DNA from 4 places in the Streptomyces sp. NBC_01537 genome. Region 1 is predicted to be linked to each of the others. Evidence: riboswitches for the same ligand, from Rfam matches in the RefSeq annotation. Region 1 holds a riboswitch; each other region holds the start of a gene.
What was found. Region 1 has a riboswitch for S-adenosylmethionine ahead of OG607_RS03415 (glutathione S-transferase C-terminal domain-containing protein). Riboswitches for the same ligand answer to the same signal wherever they lie in the genome.

Region 1 (4,109 bases):
GGGCCGGGGTCCCGGTGAAGACCTGGGCGTCGCTGCGGTATTCGGTGCCGGCGCGCTCGTCCAGGCGGGCCTTGCGCTCGGCCGCGGCCGCGGGGTCGTCGTCGAGGAGGACCACGAGGTCGCCGAGGACGTGCACCGTCCCACCGGCGCGGCCGGCGGCGGCCTGTTCGGTACGGATCTCGGCGACGATGTTCCGGGCGTCGTCGGCGTCGCGCGGCGTGACGAATCCGAGGTCGGCCGAACGGGCGATCAGCCGGTAGGGGACACTCGCGTGCCCCAGCGCCGCCACGACCGGCTGGCCCTGGGGCGGGCGCGGGGTGATCGAGGGGCCCTTGACGCTGAAGTGCCGGCCTTCGAAGTCGATGTAGTGCAGCTTGTCGCGGTCGATGAAGCGGCCGGTGGCGACGTCGCGGATCTCCGCGTCGTCCTCCCAGCTGTCCCAGAGCCGGCGCAACACCTCGACGTAGTCCGCCGCCTCGTCGAAGAGGTCCTTCAGCAGTTCCTGTCCCGTCGCCGAGGCCAGGTCCTCGATGCGCAGCCCCGGCGGCGTACGGCGGCCGAAGTGCGCGGCCTCGTCGTCGCGTCCCGAGACCCTCACCTGGATCCCGGCCCGGCCGGTGCTCACGTAGTCCAGGGTGGCGATCGCCTTCGAGAGGTGGAACGGCTCGGTGTGGGTGAGCACGGCGGTGGGGATCACCCCGATCGCCCTGGTCAGCGGCGCCACCCGGGCGGCAATCAGTACCGCGTCCAGCCGCCCCCGCACCTGGTCGGTGCGCCCGTCCGGCCCCGCGAACCGGGAGGACTGCAGGCTCAGGGAGTCCTCGATGGTCACGAAGTCCAGCAGGCCCCGCTCGGCCTCGGCGACGAGACCGGCCCAGTAGCCGGCGGTGAACAGCTCGTCGCGCCGGGCGTCGGACTCGCGCCAGGCGGCCGGATGCCAGCCGGCGCCGTCGAGGGCGACGGCCAGGTGGAGGGGTGCGTGTGGTGCTCGGGGCATGGGCGAACTGCTTCCTGTGAGCATGCCGAATGATGTCCGCGCCCGTGCTCAGTCGGGGTGGAGGGTCGGCGAAAAGCGGATGAGAAGGCGAGAGGGAGCGAAAGCGCTCAGGCGGTGGTGCGCCGCGCGGCGACGTCTTCGTGGGCCGGACACAGCGCGGCGGCGACACGCTGGAGATCGATGTGCCGCCGCGAATACGTGTTGGTGGTGACCATGGGCCGCTCAGGGGCTCCCCGCACTGCCGTCACCTCCGTCCCGGCCGGCTCACGCCTTCCCGGGCTCGCGCTTGCGGATCCGTTATCGGCTCCGCCGGGTCGTCACCTGGAGCACCCCGCCGCGTGGGAGGGTTGCCGTTCAGCAAGCCAGGGCTTGACGCTGACACTCATGACCTGCCAGCACCGTAACCCGGCTTTGGTCTCCGACACAATCCTTGTCCACTGAACACAGATCATGAGCAGTGTGTTCCCGCTCTCCCTCCGGGCCCGGAATCCGCTGGAAGGCCGGGTGGGCGCTCAGCCGCCGCAGGTACGACCGGAGGCGGTCGCGGCCGGCGATGCGCCGCTGGGTGTCGGCGTCGGCGTCCGCGTGGGCGAGGGCGACCCACACGTCCACGTCCGCGGCGGTCAGTGTCCCGCCCAGCATGTAGGGCCCCGAGGCCAGTTGGGCGTCCAGCAGATCCAGCGCCGTGTCCTGGAGGAGGCCCCCGTCGAGGAGCTCGCGGATGGCGTCGATGTCGGAGGCCAGGCCGTCGGGCCGCAGCCGTGGCGCAGCGGTGTCGTCCGGGGCGGCGAAGTGCAGGGCGAGGTCGTCGAGGATGTCGGGCGTGTGGTTGCTGACGACCCGTCCGCTCCACCGGTCGCACAGCGCGGGTACGGTCAGCGGACCGTCGTAGTGGTGACGGGTGGTCTCGTAGGCCGTGCGCAGAGCCGCCGCCGCGAGCGCGTCGCAGGCGCCCGCCGGGTCGGACAGGACCGTGGTGCCGACCGAGTCCTCCAGCCCGAGCAGGCCGAGGGTGATGGAGACCCGCAGCGAGAGCGGACAGCCGGGCGAGAGATACAGGTGGTAGCGGTGCGGCGCGGGGTAGAAACCGAGGCTCGGACCGGCACCGATCCGGTCGCGGAAGCGCAGGGAGGTGAAAGTCTCGGACATGGCTCTCTCCATGGGTGCGGTAGTTGCGGACCGTTCGGACCCTTCGGATCAGACGGTCGGAGAGCAGCCGTTGCGGAGACGGAGCAGATCGATGTGGCGGCGCCTGGTCAGCAAACGCGGGCGCGGCAGCGGCGTCGGCGTCGGCTGGAAGTCATGCGATGTCCTGGGCATCTGCGCCGGTCCCGTCCTCGGGCCTCGCGGGACGCGAGACCGCACTTGCCCCACCGCACCGGCGGGACCTGGTCGTCACCCGGGGCACCCCGTCGCGGTGGAAGGGTTGCCTGTCAGCGGGCCGGGGCCGATGACCCACCGAGCAGAGGTTCCTGCCCGGCGAGCGCTGACAATCGTGACCGTCGTCCATCAGTGTGAGCGCGGCCCGATGGACGGTCAAGAAGGCATCGCGGCTGAGACGGCGTTGACTTTTCGCCCGTTACCGCCCTACGGTTCGGCGCAGAACGGTCATGAGTGTCAGCGACAAGCCCTGGCTTGCTGACCGGCAACCCTCGCATCGCGGTGGGGTGCCCCAGGTGACGACCCGGCCGAAGGACATTCGGTAAGCGCGAGGCCCCACGGGGCGGAATGGCGATGGTGACGGCGATGTACGCAGGTCCCGGGATGGCCGCATGGCGGCGTCACGGCCGCGTCGCGGCGTACCTGGCCCGCCACATCGACCTGCTCCGTGTCAGCAGCGCACTCTGTACGACCCGCCGCAGCGCCCTCTGTCAGGGCTGACGGCCTCCTGACGCACGCCTTCGGCGTCGTCCTCGTCCTCCTCCCGCCCGATCCTGTTACGGCGTGCTCTCCCACGCCCGGGCATCCCCCTCCGCCGTGCCGTGGTCCTCCCGGCGGCCGGAATGTTCGCGTTCTCTGGAGTTCTCCATGAGTGAGCCCCTTGTCTCCGTCGTGCCTTCCGGCACGACCCTGCCCCCGCCGCGGCCGCTGTCGGCCCAGCGCGTGATTCCGCTGCGGCATCCGGGACGGTGGGTCGCCACCGCTGTCGTACTGGTCGTGGTCGCCCAGATCGCGCACGGGCTGGTCACCAACCCGTTCTACCAATGGGACCGGTTCCAGTACTGGTTCGTCCGCCCGGTGATCGTGGACGGCCTGCTCATCACCCTTGAGGTGACGGCGTACAGCGCTGTGCTGGGCCTGTTGGGCGGCATCCTGCTCGCGCTGGCGAGGCTCTCCAGGAGTCCGGTGCTGCGCGCGGTGAGCTGGATCTACATCTGGCTGTTCCGCTCGGTGCCGCTGATCGTGGTGCTGCTGTTTCTCTACAACTTCAGTGCGCTGTATCACACGTTGAGTCTCGGAGTGCCGTTCGGACCCGCCTTCGTGCACTTCGACGAGTCCCGGCTGGCCACCGACATGGTGGTGGCGGTCATCGGACTGAGCCTCAACGAGGCCGCCTACGCCGCCGAGGTCGTACGGGCCGGCATCCTCTCCGTCGACCAGGGCCAGCACGAGGCGGCCGCCGCCCTCGGCCTGCCCAGGCGCTACCAGTTCACCCGGATCGTCTTCCCCCAGTCCCTGCGGGCCGTCATCCCCTCCTACGTCAACCAGTTGATCGGCCTGGTCAAGAGCACCTCGCTGGTCTTCTACGTCTCGCTGCTCGACCTGTTCGGCTCCGTACAGAGCATGGGCAGCACCTATCCCGGCGACATCGTGCCGCTGCTGCTGGTCGCCACCGTCTGGTACGTGATCCTCACCAGCGTCGTCTCGGTCGTCCAGTTCTACGTGGAGCGGTACTACTCGCGCGGCGCGCTGCGCACCGTACCGCCGACCCCGCTGCAGAAGCTGCGGGCCGCCGTGAGTGCCCTGCGGGCCCGGGTTCAGAGGGAGACGGCGATATGACCACCGAGATACGCCCGGCGGCGGTCGAGGTCCATGACGTCCACAAGTGGTACGGCGCCCACCGGGTGCTCGACGGCGTCGATCTGACGGTGCAGCCCGGACAGGTCACGGT
Region 2 (4,109 bases), 4.9 Mb from region 1:
CAGTACCCGGGCGGCATGCGTTGCGGCGACCATGCGGCCAGCCTAGCGGCGATCATCCATCGGGGTCGGGGGCAGGCCGTGCGTGGGCGGCCTTGCGTCCGTGGCCGGGTTGTGCCCACCCTCCCCCACAGCTTCGCGTGGGGGGACCCCCACCTCGCTGCGCTCGCCGTGCGGAACGCCTGCCCACAACCCGGCAAGGGCTGGGGGCAGGCGGGCGCCCACTACGCCGCCTTGCGCTTGGCGTATTCCGGGACGGTGAGCATCGGCGGACGCTCCTCCGTCGCGACGTCGTGGACGCGGGGGGTGAAGCCGTCCTCGTCGCGGTCGAACTGGGTGAGGACGGGCCGCACGAGGTGCCCACGGGCGAGCCGGAGCTGAGCCGTGCGGTAAATCGTGGCGGCCATCCGGCCCAGGGCCTGGCTGTCCTGGTGGCGGTGGTGGCGGACGCCGACGTCGACCTGGGCGAGGGCGTCGAGCCCGACGGTGTTGAGGGAGTCGATGAGCATGCCGATCTCGACGCCGTAGCCGACGGGGAAGGGGAGCTGCTCAAGGAGTGAGCGCCGGGCGGCGTACTCGCCGCCGAGGGGCTGGACGAAGCCGGCGAGCTGGGGCCAGTGCATGTTGAGCAGGGGCCTGGCGACCAGCTCGGTGACCCGGCCGCCGCCGGCCGGAACCACCGTGCCGCCGGTTTCCAGGGGGCGGTCGTACATGGCCTTGACCAGCTGGACGCCGGGGTCGGTCAGGAGCGGCCCGATGATGCCGGAGACGAAGCGGGAGTCGAAGTCGCGCAGGTCGGAGTCGACGAAGGCGACTATCTCGCCGCTGGTGGCCAGCAGGGAGCGCCACAGGACCTCGCCCTTGCCGGGCAGGGCCGGCAGCCGGGGGAGTATCGAGTCGCGGTGGACGACGGTCGCGCCGGCGGCCTCGGCGATGGCGGCGGTGCGGTCCGTGGAGCCGGAATCCATCACCACCAGCTCGTCGACGAGCGGTACGGCATCACTCATGAGCTCGCGGCGAATCGTTTCCACGATGGCCCCGACGGTGGCTTGCTCGTTGAGCGCGGGCAGGACGACGCTCACCGTCCCGCTCGGGCCGGCCGAGCGTTTGGCGGCGAGAAGTGCGGAAATCGGCCGGCGGTCTGCTGACCACGACCTGCGCTGCAACCAGCGGGCTACCTCGTCGAGCACGTGCGGCTCCGTTCTGTCGGAGATGTCCCCCCTCCGGCAGGGCGGCCTGTCACATCTGTCTCGATGGACGGACTACCTATGACCAGGTTCGGGGTCGTCGGTTACAGTCTTGAACACGAGACATGACCATCGTATGTCCGCGATGATCAGCGTTTGTTACGTTTGAGCACGGCGGACGACACGGCACATGTCACGACGCACGACCACAAATGCGGGGACGCTACACCACCCGCCATACCGCTCATCCAGAGGGGCAGAGGGAACGGCCCGTTGAAGCCCCGGCAACCCTCCCGCCGACCGCGCACGCGAGGTCCAGGTGGGGACGGTGCCAATTCCGTCTCGCGGCGAAATGCGCCGCGGGGAAGATGAGGAGAAAGGGCCTCGCCTCCATGGCTGCGCAGACCATCGAAACCGCTGTCACCACCCCCTCCGCCTTCGGGCCCGCCGCCGCGCTGTCCTGTCGCGAGTGCGGCACGCGCTTCCCGCTGACGCCGGTCTTCGCCTGCGAGGAGTGTTTCGGGCCGCTCGAAGTGGCGTACGACCTCCCGACCGGCGACCCGGAGTCCCTGCGCAAGCAGATCGAGGCCGGGCCGAACAACATCTGGCGTTACGCGCCCCTGCTGCCCGTCCCGGCGGACGTGGCGGACAAGCCGAACCTCAACCCCGGCTTCACCAAGCTGGTCAAGGCCGACAACCTGGCCCGCGAGCTGGGCATCACCGGCGGCCTGCACATCAAGGACGACTCCGGCAACCCGACCCACTCCTTCAAGGACCGGGTCGTCGCCATCGCCCTGGAGGCCGCCCGCACCTTCGGCCTCACCACCTTGTCCTGCTCCTCCACCGGCAACCTGGCGGGCGCGGTCGGCGCCGCCGCCGCTCGCGCCGGATTCCGCTCGTGCGTCTTCATCCCGCACGACCTGGAGGCGGGCAAGGTCGTCATGGCCGCGGTCTACGGCGGCGAGCTGGTCGGCATCGAGGGCAACTACGACGACGTCAACCGCTTCTGCAGCGAGCTGATCGGCGACCCGATCGGCGAGGGCTGGGGCTTCGTCAACGTCAATCTGCGCCCCTACTACGGCGAGGGCTCCAAGACGCTCGCGTACGAGATCTGCGAGCAGCTCGGCTGGCGGCTCCCGGACAACATCGTGATCCCGATCGCCTCCGGCTCCCAGCTCACGAAGATCGACAAGGGCCTGCAGGAGCTGATCAAGCTAGGGCTGGTCGCCGACAAGCCCTACAAGATCTACGGCGCCCAGGCCGAGGGCTGCTCGCCGGTCTCCACCGCCTTCAAGGCCGGGCACGATGTCGTACGCCCGCAGAAGCCGAAGACCATCGCCAAGTCGCTTGCGATCGGCAACCCGGCCGACGGCCCGTACGTGCTCGACATCGCCCGCCGCACGGGCGGCGCGGTCGAGGACGTCACCGACGAGCAGTGCGTGGACGCGATCAAGCTGCTGGCCCGGACCGAGGGCATCTTCGCCGAGACGGCGGGCGGGGTGACGGTCGGCGTCCTGAAGAAGCTGATCGAGAACGGCCAGCTGGACCCGGCCGCCGAGACGGTCGTCCTGAACACCGGCGACGGCCTGAAGACGCTCGACGCCGTCGCCGAGACGACCGGCCCGACAGCGACGATCAAGCCCAGCGTGGACGCGTTCCGCGCGGCGGGTCTGGCCCACTGATTCCCACTGACCGCCTGCACCGACTGAAGGTGAACCCCGAATCATGAGCGCTTCCGTACGCATCCCGACCATCCTTCGTACGTACACCGACGGAAAGGCCGAGGTGCCGGCCGACGGCGCGACCCTGGCCGAGGTCATCGAGTCGCTGGAGAAGAACCACCCGGGCATCTCCGCCCGCGTGCTGGACGACACGGGCAAGCTGCGCCGCTTCGTGAACGTGTACGTGAACGACGACGACGTCCGCTTCTCCGAGGGCCTGCTGACGGCGGTCGCGGACGGCGCGAGCGTCTCGATCATCCCGGCGGTCGCCGGAGGCTGACGAAGCCCGCGCAGGTGCCCCGTCCTCCGTGGGGAGGACGGGGCACCTGTGTGCTGAGCGGTAGTTGAATGGCGGTACAGTTGCCCTGGAATCCCGCGCAACTCAATTCCGCGCCGTTCGATGGACAGCGATTTATCGCCAAATTAGCGCGACGATTGTCGCGTTGGCTACTTATGTCCAGTCCGACTTGACCCGGATTCCCCTTAATTCATCCCCTTTTTCCGTTCGAACATGCCCAGAATTCTCGTCCGATTGACCTGTTGCAGAGGGCAGTCAGGCAGATACATTCGGCGGCGGTCGACGCGTTCCGGCGCACGCCCCCTGGGCTGTAGGGGGTGAGGTCTGACCCGGGTCCGCGAGGTGCGGTCCTGCGAAGGGCCAGTAATAGGGGAGTTAGGGATGGCTCAGGGCACCGTCAAATGGTTCAACGCGGAGAAGGGGTACGGCTTCATCGCGGTCGACGGTGGTGCGGACGTCTTCGTGCACTACAGCGCGATTCAGATGGACGGTTATCGCACCCTCGAAGAAGGCCAGCGGGTCGAGTTCGAGATCTCGCAGGGTCAGAAAGGGCCGCAGGCGGACATGGTCCGTCTCGCCGTCTGACCGGGGCGGCATCGGCCAACCAGACACGCTCACACGCAGGAGGGCCCGCATCCACCAGGATGCGGGCCCTTCCGCGTCCGGCCCTGCCTCGCCCCGGCCCGAACCGCTTGCACTCTCGGGGGTCGAGTGCTAATCATTAGCGTTAGCACTCTGATGTTGAGAGTGCTGATTGAAGCATCGAAGGAACGACACGGATCGGGTCAGGTGAGGCCCGCTCGACCGCCGGTAAGAGACCGGTGGGAGACAGGCCGTCCGTCGCGGGCGCCAGCGCGGTCCGGAGCAATCCACCCCGTCCGGGAGGACCACTTCACATGGCCAAGA
Region 3 (4,109 bases), 6.8 Mb from region 1:
AGGGGACGCAGATCCCCAAGCCGGACGCGGAGGAGTTCAAGGAGATCCAGAGCGGTCACGGTCATCACTGACCGCTGAGCTACGCCACCGGGAAGGGCCTCGTCCATCGAATGGACGGGGCCCTTTCCCGTGCCCCGGCATGGATAGGCTTCGCAGGTACCAAGACCTACGACCGAGGAGCGGTTCATGAACTGGCCCGACCTGTTGAGCGCGCTGTTGTCCGGACAGGACCTGAACGCGGCCGACACGGCGTGGGCGATGGACCGGGTCATGAACGGTGAGGCGACGGACGCGCAGATCGCCGGCTTCATGGTGGCGCTGCGCGCCAAGGGCGAGACGGTGGAGGAGGTGCTCGGATTCGTCGACTCGATGTACGCGCACGCCGAGCCGCTGGACATCCCCGGCCCGGCCGTCGACATCGTCGGGACGGGCGGCGACCGCGCCAAGACGGTGAACATCTCGACCATGTCCGCGATCGTCATCGCCGGTGCCGGTGTGAAGGTCGTCAAGCACGGCAACCGCGCCGCGTCCTCCGCGAGCGGTTCGTCGGATGTGCTGGAGCGGCTCGGGATCAACCTCGACCTGGCCCCGGCGCGGGTCGCCGCGGTCGCCGAGGAGGTCGGCATCACGTTCTGCTTCGCGGCGAAGTTCCACCCCGCGATGCGGTTCGCCGCCCCGACGCGGCGCGATCTGGGTATTCCGACGACCTTCAATCTGCTTGGGCCGCTGACCAATCCCGCCCGCGTCACCTCGTCCGCGGTGGGGTGCTTCGACACCCGGATGGCGGGGCTGATCGCGGGCGTCCTGGCGCGGCGGGGTTCGTCTGCGTTGGTTTTCCGCGGTGACGACGGGCTTGATGAGCTGACCACCACGGCCACCTCCCAGGTGTGGGTCGTGCGGGGCGGCGAGGTCGAGCAGGTGCCTTTCGACCCGCGGGACGTGGGGATTGAGCTGGTGCCGGTGGAGGCACTGCGGGGCGCCGACGCGGAGTACAACGCGGATGTCGCGCGGCGTGTGCTGGCCGGCGAGGCCGGTCCGGTGCGGGACGCGGTGCTGCTCAACTCGGCTGCGGCGCTTGTGGCGTTCGAGCCGGGCGGGGGGACGCTCACCGAGCAGATCGCGGCTGGGATCGAGCGGGCGAAGGAGTCGATCGACTCCGGGTCGGCCGCGAAGACGCTGGAGCGGTGGGCTGCGGCCACGCAGGCGTAGGCCCGGTTTGACGGTGCCGGTCCGGGGCCTCCGGGGTGGGGGTCCTGGACCGACATATTTACGTGCGTGACGGGCAGTTCGCAGCCTTGCCCGGCATGCCGCACGCAAATATGCGGAGCGTCCAGGACCCCCACCCCTGCGACCCCGGCCCTCCCGTCCGTTGTCGGCGGACGGAGTCCGGCGCAGCCGCTCGAAGCCAGCGCAGCGCCCGCGAGGGCGGCGTCCAGGATAGGAATCCCCCACCCCTGCGACCCCGGCCCTCCCGTTCGTTGTCGGCGGACGGAGTCCGGCGCAGCCGTCCGAAGCCAGCGCAGCGCCCGCGAGGGCGGCGTCCGGGATAGGAGTCCCCCACCCCTGCGACCCCGGCCCTCCCGTTCGTTGTCGGCGGACGGAGTCCGGCGCAGCCGCTCGAAGCCAGCGCAGCGCCCGCGAGGGCGGCGTCCAGGATAGGAATCCCCCACCCCTGCGACCCTGGCCCTCCCGTTCGTTGTCGGCGGACGGAGTCCGGCGCAGCCGCTCGAAGCCAGCGCAGCGCCCGCGAGGGGGCGTCCGGGATAGGAGTCCCCCACCCCTGCGACGCCGGCCCTCCCGTTCGTCGGTGGCTTTCCCGCCGTCGTGGGGCACCTATTGAGCCCGTCCGGCGATTGAGGACACGCCCGGAGGGCGTTCGGGGTCTGGGGCGGAGCCCCAGGGGCGGGCCGTCCGGGATGCGGACGCCCCGGTTGCCCGCGCGGCAGCGCGTGGCATACTTCTCGTCAGGTCACGAGTGACAGCGCAAAGGCCCCGGCTCGCTGTCCGGCAACCCTCCTTCTGCGGCGGGGTGCCCCGGGTGATGACCAGGCTGTGAGCAGCAAGGCTCACGGCAAGCGCGGATCGATCCGGGAGTTCTCCGATGAGCAAGCGAATGCGATAGGGCCGCTCGGCCCAAATCCTCGTCCTTCGTGTTTTTCTCCGCTTTGCCCACAGGAGCTTCGCCATGTCTGTCGACCAGTCTGTTTGTGCGCCTCTGCCCGTTCTCGGCCGGGATGTCCTCGTGCCGATCGTGACCGGTGGCGAGGTCACCTACGCGGCCCTGGACTACGCCGCCAGCGCGCCCGCGCTGCAGCGCGTGTGGGACGACGTGGCCGCCTACGCGCCGTACTACGGCAGCGTGCACCGGGGGGCGGGGTATCTGTCGCAGTTGTCGACGGATCTGTTCGAGCAGAGCCGGGTCACGGTCGCGGAGTTCCTGGGGTGCCGGGCGGATGACCAGGTGGTGTTCACGCGGTCCACGACGGATTCGCTGAACCTGCTGGCCGGGGCCGTTCCGGCGGGCACGAAGGCGTACGTGTTCGAGACCGAGCACCATGCCTCGCTGCTGCCGTGGCGGGACGCGGATGTCACGTACCTGAGCGCGCCGCGCAGCCCGGGCGAGGCGGTTGCCGCGCTGGACGCGGCGCTGGCGGGGCGGGAGCCGGGTCCGGCGCTGGTGTGTGTGACGGGTGCTTCGAATGTCACCGGCGAGATCTGGCCCGTACGGGAGCTGGCGGCGGCCGCGCATGCGCATGGGGCGCGGATCGTGCTCGACGCGGCGCAGTTGGCGCCGCATCACCCGGTGGATGTCGCCGAGCTGGATGTGGACTGGGTCGCTTTCTCCGGGCACAAGCTGTACGCGCCCTTCGGGTCGGGCGTGCTGGCGGGGCGGGCGGACTGGCTGCGGGAGGCCGAGCCGTATCTGGCGGGCGGCGGCGCTTCGCGGAAGGTGGCGCGGCGCGGTGACGGTGGCGTGGATGTGGAGTGGCACGAGACGGCTGCCCGGCATGAGGCGGGTTCGCCCAATGTGATCGGGGTCTACTCGATCGCTTCGGCGTGCCGCGCGCTGACCGAGGCCGGGTTCGACCGGCTGGTGGAGCGGGAGCAGGAGCTGGTGGGGCGGGTGCGGGCCGGGCTGGCGGAGGTGCCCGAGGTGAAGGTGCTCTCGCTTTTCGGGGATGACGCTCCGAGGGTCGGTGTCATCTCGTTCGTGGTGCGGGGCTGGAACAGCTCGCACTTCGCCGCTGCTTTGTCGGCTGAATACGGCATCGGTGTGCGGGACGGTCTGTTCTGCGCCCACCCGCTGGTTCGTACGCTGCTCGGTGACGACCGCCAGGAGCCCGGGGACTGTGGTGGAGACGCCTCGCTGAACGCCATCCGGGTCTCCTTCGGCGCGGGTACGCCCGATGAGCACGTCGACCGCTTTCTGGCGGCCGTCGCCGAGCTCGTGCGGGACGGTGCGAAGTGGAACTACCGCACGGAGAACGGCCGCTGCGTTCCGGCCCAGGACTGACAGGGACCTGAAGGGACGCTACGCGTCCAGGCCGATGGAGAACGCGGCCTCGAGGTCGTGCTGGGAGTAGGTGCGGAACGCCACGTGGGTGTCCGTGGCCTCGACGCCGGGGATCTTGCTGATGCGGCCGGGGATGACATCGGCGAGGTCGTCGTGGCGGGCGACCCGGACCATGGCGACGAGGTCGTAGGTGCCGGTGACGGAGTAGACCTCGCTGACGCCGTCGAGGGCGGCGATGGATTCCGCGATTTCGGGGATCCGGTCGACGCTGGTCTGGATGAGGACGATCGCGGTGATCACGGCTGAGGTTCTCCTTGGGTGGCCTGGGTCGTGCCCGGCGGGGCGGGCGCGGGCTCAAGCTTAGGGGGTCGGCGGAAGCACACCCAGGTGCAGAGGAAGCCGAAGAGGAAGCCGACGATGTGGGCCAGGTAGGCGACGTCGGGGCCGGAGCGGGTGGTCTGGGAGGCGAGCCACTGGAGGGCGAACCAGAAGCACAGGACCATCCAGGCGGGGAAGCGCAGGGGGAGGAAGAAGAGGAACGGGAAGAGGCTGGTGACCCGGGCCTTGGGATAGAGGAAGAGGTAGGCGCCGAGGA
Region 4 (4,109 bases), 1.4 Mb from region 1:
ACAGCGCGGCCAGCACCAGATACTCGAAGTGCGACAGGCCCGCGTCGCGCTGCAGTTGTGCGTCCAGCGCGGCCGGCAGCTTGATCACGACGCCGGCCAGTGCCATCCAGACGTCCTTCTCGCCGGGGGTCAGCCAGCGGGGCTCGGTCGTCGTCGGGTCTGCGGTCGGCTCCATGGTGCCGAGTATAGACATTCACTTGACGATTCAAGTGATCGACTCCTAGGGTGCGACTTGAAGCGTCAAGTGAAGGTGTGCGCCCATGAACTCCATCCTGAATCCGGCGGTGCCCGCCGGGGCGTTCGACGAGTTCCTCGTCCATGCGCTCCCCGCCGCCCGCGCCCAGCGCGACTGGACGCCCGAGGACGGGCCGCTGCCCTCGCTCTACATCAGCCACGGCGCGCCCCCGCTCTTCGACGACGAACACTGGATGCGGGAGCTCTTCGGCTGGGCGCAGGCCCTCCCCAGGCCCCGGAGCATCCTGATCGTCTCCGCGCACTGGGAGTCCGAGTCGCTCACCCTGTCGGCCCCCGCCGCGCACACCCCGCTGGTGTACGACTTCGGCGGTTTCGACCGGCGGTACTACACGATGACGTACGACACCCCCGACGCGAGCGCTCTCGCGCGGCGGGTGGCCGGGACGATGCCCGACGGCGTACCGCTCCACCAGCACCGGAGCCGCGGGCTCGACCACGGGGCCTGGGTGCCGCTCAAGGTCATGTACCCCCTCGCCGACATCCCCGTCCTCCAGCTCAGCATGCCCACGCAGGACCCCGACGGGCTCCTGGCGATCGGCGCGCGGCTGCGCTCGCTGCGGGAGGAGGGCGTCCTGGTGATCGGCTCCGGCTTCATGACCCACGGCCTGCCGTTCATCACCCGCGAGATGCTCGCCGGCGCCGTGCCCTCCTGGTCCTCGGACTTCGACGCCTGGGCGGCCGACGCGCTCGCCCGCGGCGACGTCGACGAACTCGCCGCCTACCGCTCCAAGGCGCCCGGCATGCCCTACGCCCACCCCACCGCCGACCACTTCATCCCGCTGTTCGTCACCCTGGGCGCCGCCACCCGGGCCGACCGGGCGGTGGAGACCGCCGTCGACGGCTACGCGATCGGCTTCTCCAAGCGTTCCTTCCAGGCCGCGTAACACACCGACAGACCGCCAGACCATCATCGGAGACGACTGCCATGACGACCGACCGCGCCGAAGCGACCATCAAGGCCCTGCGCACCGGCCACGACGAACTCGCCGCCCTGGTGGGCGGGTTCACCTCTGACGACCTCGCGCGCCCCTCGGGCGCCTCGGAGTGGGACATATCCCAGGTCCTGAGCCACCTCGGCAGCGGCGCGGAGATCGGCCTCGCCACCCTCGAAGGCGCTGTCGCAGGCACGGGCAACCCCGGCGGCGAGTTCAACCAGTCCGTCTGGGCCCGCTGGAACGCCATGTCGCCGGCCGAGCGCGCCGAGGGCTTCCTCACCGCCAACGAGGCCCTCGTCCTGCGCTACGAGGGCCTCGACGCCGCCGCCCGCGCCGACCTGCGCATCGACCTGGGCTTCCTGCCCGCCCCGGTCGACGTGGCCACCGCCGGCGGCCTGCGGCTCAGCGAATTCGCCCACCACGCCTGGGATGTCAAGGTCGGCTTCGACCCCACGGCTGCCCTGGCGCCTGAGGCGACCGAGCTGCTGCTCGACCAGATCGCCATGCTCATCGGCTTCCTCGGCAAGCCGGCCGCCCTCGACGGCCGCCAGGTCGCCCTCGCCGTCCATGTCACCGCCCCGGACCGCTCCTTCGGCCTCGGCCTCCACGACACCGCCGCCCTCACCGACACCCCCGCCGAGCCCGACGCCGTCCTCACCGCCCCCGCCGAGTGGTGGCTCCGCGCCGTCACCGGCCGCCACGCCCCGCACCACACCCCCGCCACCGTCGCGCTCACCGGCGACGCGATCACCCTGGACGACCTGCGCCGCGTCTTCCCCGGCTTCTGACCTGCCGGTTCCGGCCGTCAGCCCTGCGCGGCTGACGGCCGGTCCATTGCTCATCTAGCCGACCGCCGTTGACGGATGACGGCGGCCCTCAGTAAAGTTGCATGCGGCATCGAGTGTCAGCGTCAAGCCCTGGCTTGCTGACCGGCAACCCTCGTACGCGGTGGGGTGCTCCAGGTGAAAGCCCGGCAGGGTCGCTGGCTCTGCAAGCGCGTGGCCCCGTGACCGGGGTCCGAGATCTGGAGGATCATGGTGCGGCACAGTGTCGACCTGAACGCCTCGATCGCGACCGCGCCCGCGTTCTCCCGGTTCTCCCGCCGACGTCACATCGACCTGCAGCGCATCACCAGCTGCCTGTGTCACGGCTGACCGCGTCCCACCCTCCTGACTGACGTCTGTCGTCCGTTTCGGCTTCCGCGGGCAGCGCTCTGCGGGCTCTCACGGACCTTTCCTGTCTGAACCCTCTTGACCCGGATTGGGTCGACCGCACACGCGGTCCGCCATGTCCGCATCTCCGCATGGGCGCGTGCCTGGTGACTTTCGAGTAGGAGAAACGATTCCGTGAAACCGCATCCGGATTCCAGAGCCACCCGGTGGACCGCGCCGGCCGCGCTCGTGACGGCCGCCGTACTGTCGCTGAGCGCCTGCTCGTCGAGCAGCGGGAGCAGCTCCGGCTCGGGCGGCGACGGGGGCCAGGCCAAGGCCGGTGGCACGCTGACGTTCGCGGTGGGCTCCGATGCCGGCTGCGTGGATCCGCAGCAGGTGGGCAGCAACGACACGATCTACTCGCTGCGGCAGATCGTGGACTCGCTCACCGACCAGGACCCCAGGACCGGCAAGATAGTGCCGTGGCTGGCGAAGAGCTGGGACATCAGCTCGGACGCGACGACGTTCACCTTCCACCTGCGATCGGGTGTCACCTTCAGCGACGGGTCACCGCTGACCGCGCAGGTGGTCAAGGACAACTTCGACGCGGTGCCGAAGCTCGGCGCCCTGGGCGTGCTGGCCGAGGGGTACCTGAGCGGCCTGCAGAGCACCACCGTCGTCGACCCGCTCACGGTCCGCGTCAAGTTCGGGCAGCCCAACGCACAGTTCCTGCAGGCCACGTCGACGCACTCGCTGGGTATCGAGTCGTCGGCGAGTGCGAAGGAGAGCCCGCAGGAGAAGTGCAGCAAGGGTGTGGTCGGCTCCGGGCCGTTCGTGCTGAAGAGCTACGTGCAGAACCAGTCGATCAACCTGGCCAAGCGCGGCAAGTACGCCTGGGGTTCCTCGCTGTGGACCAAGAAGGGCGAGGCGTACCTGGACAAGCTGGTGTTCAAGGTGGTGCCCGAGGCGGGGGTGCGCACCGGCAGCCTCCAGTCCGGGCAGGTGGACGCGATCGGCAGCGTCGGCAAGGCCAATGAGGCGGCACTCAAGGGCGGCCGGGTGAACCTGCAACAGCGGGCCAATCCCGGCGTGGTGTTCAACCTGGGGCTGAACAACTCCCGGCCGCTGCTGAAGGACACGAAGGTGCGGCAGGCGATCGGGTTCGCCATCGACCGGCAGCAGATCGTCGACGCCGTTTTCCCGACCGGCACCCAGCCCGCGACCAGCATCCTGGCGCACACCACACCGGACTACGCGGACCTCGGCCCGGACCTGACCTTCGACGCGGCGAAGGCCAAGTCCCTGCTGGACTCGGCCGGCTGGAAGGCGGGCAGCGACGGCATCCGGTCGAAGAACGGCACCAGGCTGCGCCTGACCGTCAAGTGGTTCGCCAACGCGGCCACGAACCAGCCGGCGCTGGAGCTGATCCAGCAGCAGCTCAAGGCCGTCGGTGTCGACGTGGTGCTCAAGGAGCTGCAGATCACCCAGTTCGCCCCCACGCTGCAGTCCGGCGACTTCGACGCGGTGTGGGGCAACGTGACCCGCGCCGACCCGGACATCCTGCGCAGCTCGTACTCCACCAAGCTGTCCAACTTCTATCACCTGCCGGCGAGCGGGCTGGACTCCGCGCTGTCTCAGCAGGCGGCGACCACCGAGGCGGCCAAGCGGAAGCAACTGGTCGACCAGGCACAGCAGTTGATAGTGCAGAACGCCTACGTCGTTCCGGTGGTGGAACTGCAGACCCAGTTGGGAGTGGCAGAGAAGGTGC

Region 2: it holds a riboswitch for S-adenosylmethionine, as region 1 does, so the genes downstream of both, thrC (threonine synthase) here and OG607_RS03415 (glutathione S-transferase C-terminal domain-containing protein) in region 1, are expected to answer to the same signal.
Region 3: it holds a riboswitch for S-adenosylmethionine, as region 1 does, so the genes downstream of both, OG607_RS34525 (aminotransferase class V-fold PLP-dependent enzyme) here and OG607_RS03415 (glutathione S-transferase C-terminal domain-containing protein) in region 1, are expected to answer to the same signal.
Region 4: it holds a riboswitch for S-adenosylmethionine, as region 1 does, so the genes downstream of both, OG607_RS09545 (putative leader peptide) here and OG607_RS03415 (glutathione S-transferase C-terminal domain-containing protein) in region 1, are expected to answer to the same signal.

What each region holds. Positions count from the first base shown of each region.
Region 1 covers NZ_CP109392.1:675,217-679,325, reverse strand. Annotated here, with positions in the region: gene OG607_RS03425 (LLM class flavin-dependent oxidoreductase) at 1-997, opposite strand, end outside; gene OG607_RS03420 (putative leader peptide) at 1,105-1,236, opposite strand; SAM riboswitch class IV at 1,275-1,387, opposite strand; gene OG607_RS03415 (glutathione S-transferase C-terminal domain-containing protein) at 1,352-2,146, opposite strand; SAM riboswitch class IV at 2,354-2,498, opposite strand; SAM riboswitch class IV at 2,604-2,712, shown strand; gene OG607_RS03410 (amino acid ABC transporter permease) at 3,026-3,997, shown strand; gene OG607_RS03405 (amino acid ABC transporter ATP-binding protein) at 3,994-4,109, shown strand, end outside.
Region 2 covers NZ_CP109392.1:5,578,368-5,582,476, forward strand. Annotated here, with positions in the region: gene OG607_RS25795 (trehalose-6-phosphate synthase) at 1-33, opposite strand, end outside; gene OG607_RS25800 (glucosyl-3-phosphoglycerate synthase) at 222-1,187, opposite strand; SAM riboswitch class I at 1,426-1,559, shown strand; gene thrC (threonine synthase) at 1,577-2,866, shown strand; gene OG607_RS25810 (ubiquitin-like small modifier protein 1) at 2,910-3,185, shown strand; gene OG607_RS25815 (cold-shock protein) at 3,585-3,788, shown strand; gene groL (chaperonin GroEL) at 4,100-4,109, shown strand, end outside.
Region 3 covers NZ_CP109392.1:7,494,161-7,498,269, forward strand. Annotated here, with positions in the region: gene OG607_RS34515 (cytochrome bc complex cytochrome b subunit) at 1-71, shown strand, start outside; gene trpD (anthranilate phosphoribosyltransferase) at 187-1,209, shown strand; SAM riboswitch class IV at 1,968-2,084, shown strand; gene OG607_RS34525 (aminotransferase class V-fold PLP-dependent enzyme) at 2,186-3,514, shown strand; gene OG607_RS34530 (Lrp/AsnC family transcriptional regulator) at 3,533-3,814, opposite strand; gene OG607_RS34535 (rhomboid family intramembrane serine protease) at 3,811-4,109, opposite strand, start outside.
Region 4 covers NZ_CP109392.1:2,055,296-2,059,404, reverse strand. Annotated here, with positions in the region: gene OG607_RS09560 (MarR family winged helix-turn-helix transcriptional regulator) at 1-175, opposite strand, end outside; gene OG607_RS09555 (dioxygenase) at 372-1,139, shown strand; gene OG607_RS09550 (maleylpyruvate isomerase family mycothiol-dependent enzyme) at 1,181-1,978, shown strand; SAM riboswitch class IV at 2,084-2,193, shown strand; gene OG607_RS09545 (putative leader peptide) at 2,225-2,344, shown strand; gene OG607_RS09540 (ABC transporter substrate-binding protein) at 2,537-4,109, shown strand, end outside.